4 regions of the Acrocarpospora sp. B8E8 genome follow, and region 4 is predicted to be linked to each of the others. Evidence: riboswitches for the same ligand, from Rfam matches in the RefSeq annotation. Region 4 holds a riboswitch; each other region holds the start of a gene.

Region 1 (3,462 bases), on a different contig from region 4:
TGCGCGAGCCGGCCGCCGTGGAGGACGGCCCTTCCTGGGAACGCGGGTACGGCCTGGGCCTGCAGCTGGCCCGCCACGGGGGCCGGATGCTGGCCGGGCACACCGGGTCGATGCCCGGCTTCCTGGCCACGGTGTGGACCGACCCGGCCGACGGGGTGGGCGTGCTGTTCATGGCCAACACCACTTCCGGCGTGCGCGGGCGGCTGCTGTTCGACCTGCTGGACATCCTGGCCGAGCACGAGCCGCCGCTGCCCGCCGAATGGCAACCGGCCGCCGCCGACGCGGACCTGCTCGCCCTGACCGGGCCCTGGTACTGGGGGCCGACCGCGTACGCGCTGCGCCTGCTCCCCCGGCGCGGCCTGTCCCTGACCCCGCTCGGGGCGGTCGGGCGGGCGTCCCGGTTCGCCGCCCAGGCGGACGGGACCTGGCTCGGGCTGGACGGGTATTACGCGGGTGAGACGCTGCGGGTAGAACATCATCCCGGGGGTGTGCATATTTCCCTCAACACGTTCATCTTCAGCCGCGAACCCTACGATCAGTCTGCCCCGATTCCTGGGGGTGTGGACCCAGAAGGATGGCGATGACCGTTTGTGTTTGGTCGCTTGCGGAGCGCAGCGGCCGATAGGTTTGGGGCCGTCGGAACCCCCCAAGCAGGAGGTCGAAGTGCCCACCCTTGAAGACCGTGTGACCGTTCTCGAAGAGGAGGTACGGAAGATGCGCGAGAAGGAGCCTGCCGCGGTTGAGACCCGTGGTATCGCCGAGCACGCCCAGAAGTCTGCGGTGGCCGCCCACCACACGCTCGACGAGGTCTACGACCAGATGTCGATGTTCAAGTATGACGTGGGCGTTCAGTTCAAGAGAGTCACCGACAACCAGTGGACGCATACCGGTAGTTTCATCGAGGTCAACAACAAGCTCAATCAACACAGCGATCGCCTCGGACGGATCGAGGTCACGCAGAAGGAGCACACTGAGCACTTCGGACGGATCGACGGTCGGCTCGACTCCATGGACGGTCGCCTGGACTCCATGGACGGTCGCCTGGACTCCATGGATGAGAGGCTCGATCGGGTCGAGGGTAATCAGATCGCGGCCAACAAGCTGTTGCAGACGATCCTCGACGAGATCCGAGCCAAGTAACCGGAGCTAGTCTCGACGGTGAATCCCCTGTCCCGCCACCCGCCTGGCGGGACAGACTTCCCACGTGACTTCTCGGACCACGCGGATCGCCCCGGTCGGCGATCGATCCCCTCGATCATGGGCGGAGGGGCCCGCGCTGGTCCGGTGCAACTGCGCCTGCGAGACCAGTCCGGCCCATCAAGCCACCTTGGAAGAGCGCGGTCTGCGCTTTACCGGGTGCCACGCCCAGGGTGCGGACCGGGTGGCCCAAATGGATGATCATCCGTTCTTCCTGCTCTCCCTGTTCCAGCCCGAATTGGCCGGGGAAATCCCACATCCCGTCGTCCGCGCCTTCGCCGCGGTGGCCGTCGCCGGAGCCCGTACCGAGGGCGTTAACAGCCCCAAAATCCCATGACTCCCCACATGTACCCACTTGTCGGCATTTGACCCTTTTGGGTGATTCGTCTACCTTCGATGGAATCCGGGGCACCGGGACGTCAAACAGGTCAAGGATGCCCCACAACACAATCGAACGGCCGTTCCGCTCCTGGGACGGCCCGACCGTCGAGTCCGCTCACGCGGAGCCGGGGAACCATCGAGGGCCGGGATCACTCTCCCGACACGAAAGCACCAAATCCCAGCCCTCCCGGGGTGAATCGGCCTGTACCCGCAGGCCGTAGGGCGACTTCCACGCCCGAATCCGTCAGCTAACCCGGTAGGCGGCATGGAAGCAAGGGAGCAAGACCCCACATGCGAGCCCCCAATTCTCACGTGCGCGTCACCCTGGCCACCACTCTCCTCGCCGGCCTGGCGCTGACCGGAAGCACCGCGGCCATGGGCACGGCCCACGCCGACACCCGCGCGGCGGACGCGGCAGACTTCCACCCGGACGCCAGCCCACTGCTCAAGATCGCCCAGAAGCTGCCCAAGGTCAGCTCCGACCAGGTGCTGCGCCTGGCGCAGAGCCAGGTCGGCGTCAGCGAGAACTACTACGGCGGCGGCACCAAGTTCCACCAGTGGTACATGAACTCCCCCCGCGCCCAGCAGACCGTCGCCCGCGACGGCGGGTCGGTGTACGCCTACCGCAACGCGGCCTGGTGCGACATGTTCGTCTCCTGGGTCGGCGACCAGCTCGGCATCCGCCCCACCATGGGCTGGGACGCCTACACCGTCTCCCACGCCGGCTGGTTCAAGCAGAACAAGCGCTGGGGCACCCGCCCGGCCCCCGGCGCGGTCGTCTTCTTCGGCTGGAGCGGCGGCAAGAACCTCCACAACATCGACCACGTCGGCTTCGTCATCAAGGACAACGGCGACGGCACCATCAAGACCGTCGAGGGCAACACGGGCAACGGCAAGGTGGAGATCCGCACCCGCCCCACCGCCGAGGTCGTCGGCTACGGCTACCCCGTCTACGCCGACCAGCTGCCCGCCTGACACCGATCAGAGCCGGCTGCCCGGCCACCGGGTAACGCTGCGCCCGCGGACACGCGCCATACCTGGCCCATCCCCCTAGCGGTATGGCGGCCGTCCACCGGCCGGGCAGCTTCCCCTGGCCCCGCGCGGAAATCCCCCCGTCCGCGCGGGGCCGTGCCACCCAAGCGAAGGCGCGTTCACCCGAGCCAGGCCTGCCACGCCGCCTGGGCGCGCTCGCGCGCGGGTTCGCCGGTGAAGCAGTGCTGCTGGGCGACCATCAGGCCGTGGTGGCCGTGGACCAGGGTGTAGAGGGAGCTCGCGGTGACCGCGCCGAGGAATCCGTACGAGGCGAACAGCACGGTCCCCGTTTCGGCGGGGAGGCCGGGCACGGACAGGATCATGGGGCGGCCGGGCGTGACGGGCCAGCCGGCCAGGCCGAAGGCCGCGCCGAAGCGGGCCCAGGCGTCCTCGCGGGTGGTGGCCGAGGAGCCGGCGAGGAACAGGTCGTAGACGGAGGTGCGGCCGGGGAAGCAGCGCAGGTAGGCGGCGAGCTTGCGCAGGTACATGCCGTCGCCGACGCGCAGCGCCTCGTATTCGGACTCCCAGTCCTCGTCCAGGAAGCCGCTGTGGACCAGCCGCAGGAGCGTGCTGCCGCCGTCCCGGCCCTCCAGCAGGTATTCGAACGCCATGAACGTGCCCTCCGGCGACGCCTGCGTCCGGGTGGCGAAGCGCACGCCGGGCTCCCACGCGGTGACCGTGGACTCGCCGGTGACGCCCAGGACGGTCTGCCGGCCCGCGCCGCCTTCGCGGGGTTCGATCTCGTTGCGGCCCATGAACCAGGAGTCGACCCCGGGACCGGTGGCGATCGCCGCCCACACCTGCTCGGGCGTGGCGTCCAGGGCGATCTCCTCGCGCACCTCGAATTCTCGC
Region 2 (3,462 bases), on a different contig from region 4:
CCGTGCGTGATCAGTTGATCGCGATGGGTGATGAACTGGGCAAATAGCCCGAATCGGTTGAGCGGGCAAGATCGCTTCACTAGAGTTCCCGACCAGGTCTGTCCGTCTGGAAGGGGTTCTTGTGCGTGGGCGAGCATCGGTCGCGGCGGGTCTGGCCGCAGCCGTCATCCTCCTGCCGGTAGTCGGTGCGCAGGCGGATCCCAAGCCCACGCTCGCCGAGGCGCAGGCCAAGCTGAAGAAGCTCAACAAGCAGATGGACGAGATCGTCGACGACTACAACGGCGCCAACGAGAAGTGGAAGAAGGCGAAGAAGCAGTACGACAAGGTCAACACCGCCTTCAAGAAGCAGGACCTTCAGGTCCAGGCGTTACGGGCGGGTGTCGTCGGGGTCGCGGTGACCAACTACCAGACCGGCGACTTCCGGACGCTGAGCGGGCTGTTCACCGCCGACGATCCGGACACGATGCTCAACACGATGACGCTGATGGATCAGCTCGCCGCCGGGCGCACCCAGTCGCTGACCGAGTTCGAGGTCGCGATCAAGGGGTTGCGGACCCAGCGTGAGGCGAAGAAGAAGACCTACGAGGACGCCGCGAAGGTCAAGGACGAGCTGGTCAAGAAGAAGAAAAAGGCCGACCGTATGGTGGCCGAGCAGGTGAAGCTGCTCCGGGAGCTCGGTGCGTACAACCCGGGCAATACCAACAGCACGGGGCAGATCTACACCGGGCCCGCGTCCGGGAACGCGCTGGCGGCCCTTGAGTTCGCGTATGCGCAGATTGGGAAGCCCTACCGGTATGGGGGGACTGGTCCGGGCTCGTGGGACTGCTCAGGGCTCGTTCAGGCGGCCTGGCGGAAGGGTGGGGTCAGCCTGCCGCGGACGAGCTACGAGATGTGGGCCTGGGGGGCGAACCGCAGGGTGTCGGTGAACGCGCTGGAGCCGGGCGATCTGGTGTGGCACAGCGGGTTCGGGCACGTGGGAATTTATGCGGGTGACGGGAAGGTCGTCCACTCGCCGCAGACGGGTGACGTGGTCAAGGTCACGCCCGTCGGTGAGTACAACCCGGACAAGGCCGTCCGCCCGTAGGTACGGCTGTCCGTCTGTCGGCACGTTCGAAGGTCATCTGTCTTGTGGCACGTCCGAGGCCGTCCACCCGTAGGCAAGTTGCCTGATTCGTCCGGGCGTTGGCCGGTTGGAACGATCTTATGAACCTGTGGGGCTGATGGGGCTTCTGGTGCCGTGTTCAGCTTCTGTTTCGTGAAGTGTGACCAGAGTCACAATGGGCATTGAAATGCCGGTGTATGCAGGGCCTTCACGAATAAAATCTAGTTATCTGATCTTTATCTTTGGAGAATGCTTTGCCTAAACGTGGTGAAGCTCGGTAGTTTCTGGGCCGCGACGTACAAGCCATGGCGTCGCCACCATGTCAGCCGAATGCGCTGATGTCTCCATAAAGATCCGTGTGTCGCATGTCACAAATGCGACCGGCCGAGTCCATGCAGTCAGGAGGCATGGAGCCGGGGACCCAAAAGGCTCTGTACGCAGGAGTCAAGGGGTGAATCGGTGTGAATTCCACCGTAGGGCGACTTCCCCGCCCGAATCCGTCAGCTAACCCGGTAGGCGTACGTGGAAGATCATAGGAGCGATCCTGTCAACCACCCCCGCATGTCTGTCCCGTCTTGCCCGTCTCTCCCTGGGCGGCGTCGCTCTCACGGCCTCGGTCGGAGTGTTCGCGGCGCAGCCCGTGGCGGCTGACACGACGACAGTCACCCACACGTTGACCGAAACGGCCGACCAGGCCACCACTGGGAACGTTCCCATCTCCGATCTTCCGGCCGCCGGCCGGGCGAAGAGTTCGGTGAAGCAACGCGCCACGATGAGCAAGGCCGCACGCCAGCGGTCCAAGGCTCAGCGGGCCGTCGCGGTGGCCAAGGAGCAGATCGGCGATCCGTACCGGTGGGGAGCCACTGGTCCCGGCGCGTTCGACTGTTCCGGTCTGGCCGTGTTCGCCTGGCGCAAGGCAGGCGTGAAGCTCCCGCGAACCACCTACTCCCAGCGTCGCGCGGTGAAGAAGAAGATCTCCTGGAAGAATCTCAAGCCCGGAGACCTGATCTTCACCAGCGGCGGCGGTCATGTGGGCATCTATGTCGGCAAGGGCAGGATGGTCCACTCCCCGCACAGCGGAGCCCGCGTTCGCATCGACAAGCTGAACTCCTACCGCAAGCGCACCTTCGTCGGTGCGGTAAGGCCCGGTCTCTGACCGTTGTAGGTTCTCACCCCACCTTTCGCTTTCTCACCGGTACTTCGCCTACTTTTCGCCGGGCGAAGTACCGGTGAGAAAGCTACCTGCAACTTAGGGTGATGATTCGGAGCCTATCTGTAGTCTCCACTTCCGGACGGGTCTCGTTCTACGCGTCGGTCTCCATTAGAAGGGAGAGATGCGAGACATGAGGGCGCGTTGGTCGCGCCGGACACCGGCTACCGCCTGGTCAGCCAGGCGGGTCGGCGTCAGCGAGCGGTCGTCAGGAGGCGGCCTGGCGGATGAGGTCGGCGACCGCGGCGGGCTGCGACAGGTAGACCGAGTGGCTGCCCGGCGTCTCCGCGATGGTCGCCCCGGCGCGCTGTGCCATGGCGTGCTGGGCGGGCGGCGGGATCATCCGGTCGTCGGTCGCCACCAGGTACCAGGACGGCTTGGCGCGCCACGCGGGTTCGGTGACCGTGCCGCCGAGGGCGTCCACGCCCCACGGGACCTGCGAATCGGCCATGAACGCCGCCTGGTCGACGGGCAGGTCCCCGGCGAACGACGCGGCGAACTTGTCCCGGTCGAGGAAGAGGAATCCGTTCACCGGGGGCAGGATCGGCGGGACGGGCGCGCCGGGCGGCGGGTCGGCGATGAGCGTGTTGACCGACTCGCCCTTGTCCGGGGCGAACGCGGCGATGTACACGAGCGCCGCGACGTTCGGGTGCGTACCGGCCTCGCTGATGACGACGCCGCCATAAGAGTGGCCGACCAGGACGCACGAGCCGTCCAGGGCGTCGATGGCCTGGTGCGTGGTGGCGACGTCCCCGGCCAGGGACAGGGTCGGGTTCTGCACGACCGACACGCGGAAACCGTCGGCGACGAGCAGGTCGTAGACGGCCTGCCAGCCGGAGCCGTCGACGAAGCCGCCGTGGACGAGCACGATGTTGCGGATCATGGCGTTCCTCCGCGAGGAGAGAAGGGGTGGATCGCGTCCCACGGTAGGAATCGGCCGGCTCCCCTCGCGTACGTCAAATGATGTAATCGCCCTCCCGCGCGGCCATGAGACGGCTCAGCTCGCCGCGCGTGGTGATGCCGAGCTTGGGAAAGATGCGCGCCAGGTGCGTGCTGACCGTGCGAGGCGAGACGAAAAGTCGCTGGCCGATGTCGCGGTTGGTCAGGCCGTCCGCGACGAGCTGCGCGATCTGCAGCTCCTGAGCGGTGA
Region 3 (3,462 bases), on a different contig from region 4:
CCCAAGCTGCTCTGGCTGCTGGTGGTGATCCTGCTGCCGACCGCCGGGTCGCTGCTCTGGCTCATCGCCGGCCGCCCGCGCCTCCCCCGGGGTTACACCACCTACACGGGCCAGAACGTGCCGCCGCGCGAAGTGCGGCGGCTCAGCCCGGACGACGACGAGGAGTTCCTCCGCAAGCTCAGGGAGCGGGCGGAGGAACAGCGCAGGTCGGCACGCGAAAAGGCGGATCCGGAAAGTCCGGACGCGCCCAAACCGGAGCCGGCCCCGGACGAGTAACCGGCTAAGCTTCTTCGCCGGTGTCGCTGCCAGGCTTGTTAAGTATTGTGGCTTCACGTGAGTACGCCGAGATTCCTTACCTTGCCGCCGGGCGTGACCGCTCAGCGGATTCAGACGCCGGTGGGCGGCTTCGCTGTGCTTGAAGCCAGGCCCGTGACCGGTGTCGCGGAACGGTGGCCGGCCCTGCTGGTCCCCGGCTACACCGGCAGCAAGGAGGACTTCATCGCGATCCTGCAGACCCTGGCCCAGGCCGGGCGGCGGGTTATCGCGATGGACCTGCGGGGACAGTTCGAGACCCCGGGTCCGGAGGATCCTTCGGCCTACACCTGCGCCGCGCTGGGCGCCGACGTGGACGTGCTCGCCTCGGTGGTCGGCGACGGCGAGCCGGTGCACCTGCTGGGGCACTCCTTCGGCGGGCTGGTGACCCGGGAGACCGTGCTCGACGGGACCTCGAAGCTCGCCTCGTACACGCTGATGAGCTCGGGTCCCGGCGGGATCGTCGGGCCGCGCGAGCACGCCGGGCGGACCATGCTGGCCGAACTGCCCACGCACGGCGTGGAGCGGATCTGGACCGACCGGATCGAACCGGAGGCCATCAGGGCCGCAGTGCCCGACGACATCGTCGCGTTCCTGCGGCGGCGGCTGCTGGCCAACTCCGTCACCGGCCTGCTCACCATGGGCCGCGCGGTGCTGGACTCCACCGACCGGGTGGACGAGCTCTGCCAGACAGGCCTGTCCACCCTCGTGCTGTACGGCGAGCACGACGACGGCTGGCCCCCCACCCTGCAGGCCGAGATGGCCGACCGCCTGGACTGTGACTGCGTGGTCGTCCCCGGCGCGGCCCACTCCCCCGCCGTGGAGGCCCCGGAGACGACCGCCGCCGCCCTCACCCGCTTCTGGAACGCGGCGGAAAGCGAGATCCTGCACCGCTGAGGCGCCGTCTTCAGGTGGCGGGGCGGCCCAGGTCGCGCAGTTGGTCGGGGGTCAGCGCGGAGACGTTCTGGTCGATGGGGGAGTCGGAGTACTGGTGGATGGCCCAGGACTTCCAGTCGGCGGGCGGGGTGACCGTTCCCTTGGACTTGCTGTAGTGGGCGACCCACAGCGGGTATTCGGCCAGGCCCTTGCCGTAGGTGTTGGCGAAGTTCCAGCCGCTGTAGAGCATCGGGATGATCCCGGTCTTGGCCTTCACGTGCGCCAGCCACGCCTTGGCCCAGGCGTTGACCTCGGCGACGGACTTGCCGTCGGTGGTTTCCAGGTCCAGGACCAGCAGGTCGCCGGGCTTGCCGGGCTGGGAGTCCACCACGGACAGGAAGTGCTCGGCCTCGGCGATGGGGTCGTTGCCGGGGTGGCCGTAGTGGTAGGCCCCGCGCGCGATTCCCTTCTTGCCCAGCTCGCGCCAGTGCCTGGCGAACGAGGCGTCGCGGAAGCTCGTACCCTCGGTGGCCTTGATGATGCCGAACTGGGCCGGGCTGGCATTCCAGTCGTAGTGGGGCTGGTAGTTGGAGACGTCCAGGCCGTAGGTGAGCGATCCGGCCTCCTGCTGAGCTTCGTGCGTCGAGCTGTGCACGGCGGAGGATGTGAGCGCCGTGCCGGTCACGCCCGCGATGGCGGTGGTCGCGGCCAGGATCGTACCGGCGACGGCGAAGTTGAGGCGTTTGGTGGGGAGATCGCGACGGTCTTGGAGGGAATGGATGATTGTGGCAAACCGGGGCTTGAGCATGGGGGTATTGGCTCCTTGCTTCCATGCCGCCTACCGGGTTAGCTGACGGGTTCGGGCTTGGAAGTGCCCTACGGCGCAGCCTGGGCTGGCGTCCGATTCACCCCAAAGAGGATGTGGGTCCCCGGCTCCGCGAGGCGCGGATTCGGCGGCCGAACGCCGTCCTGAAGCATCCCTCAGGACAGCGCACGGTCTGGTCAACGAAGCGGCAACGATGCGACGAAAACACGTCACGACGTATACCGCGATGACACAAAAGGTATATACATCACCATAGATAGTGCAAGTAGGGCAAATCGGACTCGGTGTATCGGCCTCCGAACAGGCGCTGGAATGCCGTGCCCGCAGGAGGCTGGGGCTGGATAAAAGTTTGCCGCTACAACTTCCCGGCTCCACTCACCGCGGCGGGCGAAAGCACGAATCGCATCCGGTCTTTCGCCTGCACGACGCAGGAACTTTGGAGGCCACAACGGGGGCCAACGATGCCGAAGGTGCTGTTTTGCGTGCGCATCACCGCACGGGTACTCATGGCGATGGCGCCCCGGGCGCTGCCGGCTACCTATGTGCTGGACCGGAAGGGCCGGGTGGCGGCCTTCTTCGGAGCGGTCACCGCAAAGCGTGCTTGCCGTCCTGAGGGGCATCGCCGCCGAACCGAACTCAGTCGCGGCTCGCCACCGCCCGGCGGGGCAGATGAGTTGGCCTAGGTAACTTAGGCGATTAGCGTAGGGAAGGGGTGATGGACGACATGATGGGCAGCATGGGAGCCTGGATGATCCTTTGGGCCATCCTGGGCTTGGTGGTGCTGGGATTGACGGTCGCCGGAACGGTGTGGCTGGTGCGCTCGCTCATCACCGGTGACCAGGGCCGCCCGCAGGTGCCGCCCGAGGATCCGGTGCGGCGGGAGCTGCGCCGCAGGTACGCGGCCGGAGAGATCGACCGTGAGGAGTTCCTGCAGCGCAAGGTAGACCTGGATTGAGAAAGGACGGCGCGGAGCGCAGATTCGGCGACTTGGAGGCGGCCATCATGGATGTCATGTGGGCGGCCGACGGTCCGCTGCCGGTGCGCGAGGTGGTGGCCCGGTTACGGGAGGGTCGGCAGCGGCCGTTCCGTTCGGTGTTCTAAAGGGCCGGTTCCGGGGTGGCCAAGCCGTCCCACGGGGACTTGTCGGGGGCTGCGGTCCGGCCTTCCGGGCAGTGGCGGCGGAAATCGCACCAGGAGCAGATCGGGCCGGGCGACGGCGGGAAGAGCGCGTCGATCTCGGGGGGCACCAACGCGACTCCAGGGCTGTTGGATTCAGCGGGCGCGGATCCGGGGGCCGCGAATTTGGCGGCGGCGAATCCTCGGCCTGAACGTTTGCCGGTGCTCGGGAGGCGGGCGCGGTAGGTCTCGTCGGCGGTGGAGGCCTCTTCGGCGATTTGTTCGGCGCGGCCAAGGTGGCGGGTGAGGGTTTCGTCGGTGTGTTCCCAGTC
Region 4 (3,462 bases):
GCCGTGGCTGAGCCGTTCGGTCGTCTCCGGCAGCTCCAGGCACAAGGCGCGAAGGCGCTCCAACTGCTCCATGCTGGCACGATAGCCCGTATGAGAATCGATCCGCCCCTGGTCGCCGACGAGCGTGAGATGTTGCTCGCCTGGCTGGACTACCACCGCGAAACCCTGGCCGTGAAATGTGATGGCTTGACCGAGGAACAGCTCCGTGACCGAGCCGCGGAGCCGTCCACGCTTTCCCTGCTGGGCCTGGTCCGGCACATGGCCGATGTGGAGCGTAGCTGGTTCCGGCGAGTCCTGGAGGACAAGGACGCGCCCCCGCTGCACTTCACGGACGCCGACCCGGACGGCGATTTCGACAACGTGGATGACGCGTCGGCGCGGGACGCGTTCGCGACATGGCGAGCCGAGATCGAGGTGGCCAGGGCGAACGTCGCCAGGTGGCCTGACCTGGGTGCGGTCGGGAAGCGACAGCGCCATGGCGAGTACTACTCGCTACGCTGGATCCTGGTCCACATGATCGAGGAGTACGCCCGCCACAACGGCCACGCCGACATCATCCGCCAACGCATAGACGGCGTCACCGGCGAATGACCAGCCACCGAGCCGAATCACGCTGACGACTTCAGGGAAGACCTGGCCAACGAGCTTGTGTTGTTTGCCGGGGTTCTCCCACCCACCCTCCCTTTGGTTGTTCTCGGGCTCCGCCCGACCCCGCCATCGCCGTGGTCCCGGAGGCGCGGCCATAAGCACAGCTCGCCGTGCCGGAGGATCGGCCCTAAGCGCAGCTCGGCCATGAGCGCACAAAAACGATCACGCGGGTGTGCGGCCGCGGGGGCTGGACGCGCACACCCGCGTGATCGGTGGGTGGGGCAGTTGGCTTGTGGTGGGGCTAGAACATTGAGATGTGTACGTGGTCGTAGTGGTTGGCGGTGATGCCGCCGCGGTTGCCCATCAGGCGCCAGCCGGAGCCGTGGTTGATGCGCTGTCTCCAGATCACATACTTGACGCCTAGTTTGGTGCGGTTCTTCAGGGCCCAGTCGGAGATCTTGTCGCCGAGGGCGACGTTGGCGGCGGTGGGCATCGCGCCGCCGGAGCTCATCATGAAGTCGCAGGCCCGGCCGAGCGGGTGCTCGCCCATGTTGTCGACGCGGAAGCAGCCGACGGTGTAGTGCAGCTTGAACGCGTCCTTGATCTCCTCGCGCATCAGCCGGGTGCGCGGGGTGATGTTGTCGCTGCCGGTGGGCAGTTCCGGTGCCCAGCCGCCGTTGGCCAGCTTGCCAGGGCCCATCGGGATGAGATCGTTGAGTTTCTCCTGGATCTCGTCGATGAGCTGTTCAGCGTCCTTGCGCTGGCGTTCGATGTCTTCGCTCTGCTGCTTGATGTCCACGATGAGCTTCTTGGCGGCGGCCGCGGCGTCGCGGCGCTCTTTCTCCTTCTTCGCGAACTCCGTCATCTTGGCGGCCTTCTCGGCCTGGAGTTGCGCGGCCAGCGGGGAGAGCTGCATGCCGGGCATCAGCATGCGAGGATCGACGGTGGCCTGGTAGTTCAGCCCGGCGAGTTTGCCCACCTCGTGCTGGGCCGCCACGTAGTCCGCCTCGGCCTTGACCAGTCGCGCGCGGGCCGCTTTCTCCGCGGTCCGCGCCTTCGCGAGATCCTCACGCGCGACGTGGTATTTGGCGATCAGCCCGTCGACCTTCTTCTCCAGGCTGGTGAGCTGCTTCTTCAGCTCACCCTCGGTGGGCTTGGGGGCCGCGGTGGCGACAGGTCCCAAGACCAGGGCGGCCGCGAGTACGCCGACCGACACGAGGGCATGGTGGCGGAACGTGGGGGGCAGCGCCCACTCCTCTCCATCTGCCGACCGGGTTAGCTGACGGGTTCGGGCAGGAGATAGCCCTGGCGCTCGCGCGCGTTCACCCCAGGTACCTTGGGTCCCCGGTTCCCGAGTGAGGCACTCGGGATTAGGCGTACCGGACGAGACATGTGATCTCACGTGAGACCCGGGTGAATCGGCCGGTTGCAGTGGATAGTAATGGCAATGGGATGGTCATGCCACCTAAAGTCGCGACCAATTAGAGATCAATCCGTAATCAGTCTGGCTGGCTTTCCTGATCTCGGAGCATGTCGGCGGCCTCCTCGGGGCGGATGTCGTTGACGAAGGCCCCCATCGCGGACTCCGATCCTGCCAGGTACTTCAGCTTGCCGGGGGCTCGCCGGATGCTGAACAGCTGCAGGTGCAGGTAGGCCAGCTCGCGCCGCTCCGACACCGGCGCCTGATGCCAAGCCGCCACGTACGGCATCGTGACGCCGAACAGCCCGTCCAGGCGCCGCAGCACATCGGTGTACACCGGACCGAAAGCCGCGCGTTCCGCCGGGTCCAGCGCGGGCAGATCGGGCACCTGACGATGCGGGTAGAGGTGCACCTCGAACGGGTACCGCGCGGCGGCCGGCACGAACGCGGTCCAGTACGCGTTGGCGGCGATCACCCGGGGCCCGGCGCGTTCGGCGGCCAGCACGTCGGCGAACAGGTTGCCTCGATATCGCTCCGCGCTGTCCAGCATCTGCCGCGTCCGCGGCGTCACGTACGGATACCCGTAGATCTGCCCATGCGGATGCGGCAGCGTGATCCCGATCTCCGCACCCCGGTTCTCGAAGCAGAACACCTGCTCGACGCCCGGCAACGCCGACAACTCCGCGGTACGGTCCACCCAGGCCTCCATCACCAGCTCGACCTGGTCGGGGGAGAGCGACGCGAAGGACGCCTGGTGGTCGGGGGTGAAGCAGACGACCTCACAGCGGCCCAGTCCCGGCCGGACCTCACTGAGGCCGCCGACCGGCTCGTAGTCGTGAGCGCCGAAGCTGAATGAGGGAAAACGGTTCTCGAAGACGGCCACGTCATACCAAGACGGAACTTCCGAACCAGGGTGGGCGGGACAGAGCGGGCATTCCTCGGCGGCGGGGAGGTGCGTGCGGGTCTGCCGGTGGCGGGCGATGGTCACCCATTCATCCATCAACGGGTCATAACGCATCTCCGACGGGAGCGGACGCGGGGGGAGATCACGTTCATCTGGAGCGCTCCGATCAGCAGCATCGGAACGGTCGAAGTAGAACAACTCACGACCGTCGGCGAGATGGATAAGGGTCTTCTTCACGACGCCTCTCTTAGAAGGACTCGTCCTGAGGCGAGGTGGCTGATGGTCTTGTTCGCGGCGCTCTTTGGGGGGTTTTGTGCTGTGGCGAGAGGGGCGATGGTCTTCTTCATGGCACCTCTCTCAGGAGGACTCGTCCTGAGGCGAGGTGGTTGACGGTCTTGTTCGCGGCGGCCTTTGGGGGGTGTGCACTGCGCCGAGACGGACGATGATCTTCTTCACGGCACCCTCTCCCAGGAGGTTTCGTCCTGAGGCGAGATGGAGGGCGGTCTTCTTCACAGCGCCTCCTTCTGGGCGACCTCGTTCTGGGCGCTTC

What was found. Region 4 has a riboswitch for cyclic di-AMP ahead of ABGB08_RS49940 (hypothetical protein). Riboswitches for the same ligand answer to the same signal wherever they lie in the genome.
Region 1: another riboswitch for cyclic di-AMP. It lies ahead of ABGB08_RS03455 (CHAP domain-containing protein); the one in region 4 lies ahead of ABGB08_RS49940 (hypothetical protein).
Region 2: another riboswitch for cyclic di-AMP. It lies ahead of ABGB08_RS24765 (C40 family peptidase); the one in region 4 lies ahead of ABGB08_RS49940 (hypothetical protein).
Region 3: another riboswitch for cyclic di-AMP. It lies ahead of ABGB08_RS32765 (GH25 family lysozyme); the one in region 4 lies ahead of ABGB08_RS49940 (hypothetical protein).

The regions. Positions count from the first base shown of each region.
Region 1 is NZ_JBDPLV010000002.1:154,291-157,752, reverse strand. It holds gene ABGB08_RS03470 (serine hydrolase domain-containing protein) at 1-584, shown strand, start outside; gene ABGB08_RS03465 (hypothetical protein) at 715-1,140, shown strand; gene ABGB08_RS03460 (hypothetical protein) at 1,391-1,534, shown strand; cyclic di-AMP (ydaO/yuaA leader) riboswitch at 1,672-1,855, shown strand; gene ABGB08_RS03455 (CHAP domain-containing protein) at 1,891-2,553, shown strand; gene ABGB08_RS03450 (SRPBCC domain-containing protein) at 2,730-3,462, opposite strand, start outside.
Region 2 is NZ_JBDPLV010000026.1:109,760-113,221, reverse strand. It holds gene ABGB08_RS24775 (NYN domain-containing protein) at 1-10, shown strand, start outside; gene ABGB08_RS24770 (C40 family peptidase) at 122-1,084, shown strand; cyclic di-AMP (ydaO/yuaA leader) riboswitch at 1,475-1,636, shown strand; gene ABGB08_RS24765 (C40 family peptidase) at 1,743-2,258, shown strand; gene ABGB08_RS24760 (alpha/beta hydrolase) at 2,521-3,195, opposite strand; gene ABGB08_RS24755 (AAA family ATPase) at 3,269-3,462, opposite strand, start outside.
Region 3 is NZ_JBDPLV010000041.1:22,246-25,707, forward strand. It holds gene ABGB08_RS32755 (PLDc N-terminal domain-containing protein) at 1-276, shown strand, start outside; gene ABGB08_RS32760 (alpha/beta fold hydrolase) at 334-1,209, shown strand; gene ABGB08_RS32765 (GH25 family lysozyme) at 1,220-1,996, opposite strand; cyclic di-AMP (ydaO/yuaA leader) riboswitch at 2,009-2,154, opposite strand; gene ABGB08_RS32770 (hypothetical protein) at 2,476-2,697, shown strand; gene ABGB08_RS32775 (SHOCT domain-containing protein) at 2,730-2,969, shown strand; gene ABGB08_RS32780 (hypothetical protein) at 2,966-3,115, shown strand; gene ABGB08_RS32785 (PD-(D/E)XK nuclease family protein) at 3,112-3,462, opposite strand, start outside.
Region 4 is NZ_JBDPLV010000105.1:429-3,890, forward strand. It holds gene ABGB08_RS49930 (MmcQ/YjbR family DNA-binding protein) at 1-72, opposite strand, end outside; gene ABGB08_RS49935 (DinB family protein) at 91-591, shown strand; gene ABGB08_RS49940 (hypothetical protein) at 890-1,804, opposite strand; cyclic di-AMP (ydaO/yuaA leader) riboswitch at 1,839-1,975, opposite strand; gene galT (galactose-1-phosphate uridylyltransferase) at 2,088-3,149, opposite strand; gene ABGB08_RS49950 (DeoR/GlpR family DNA-binding transcription regulator) at 3,422-3,462, opposite strand, start outside.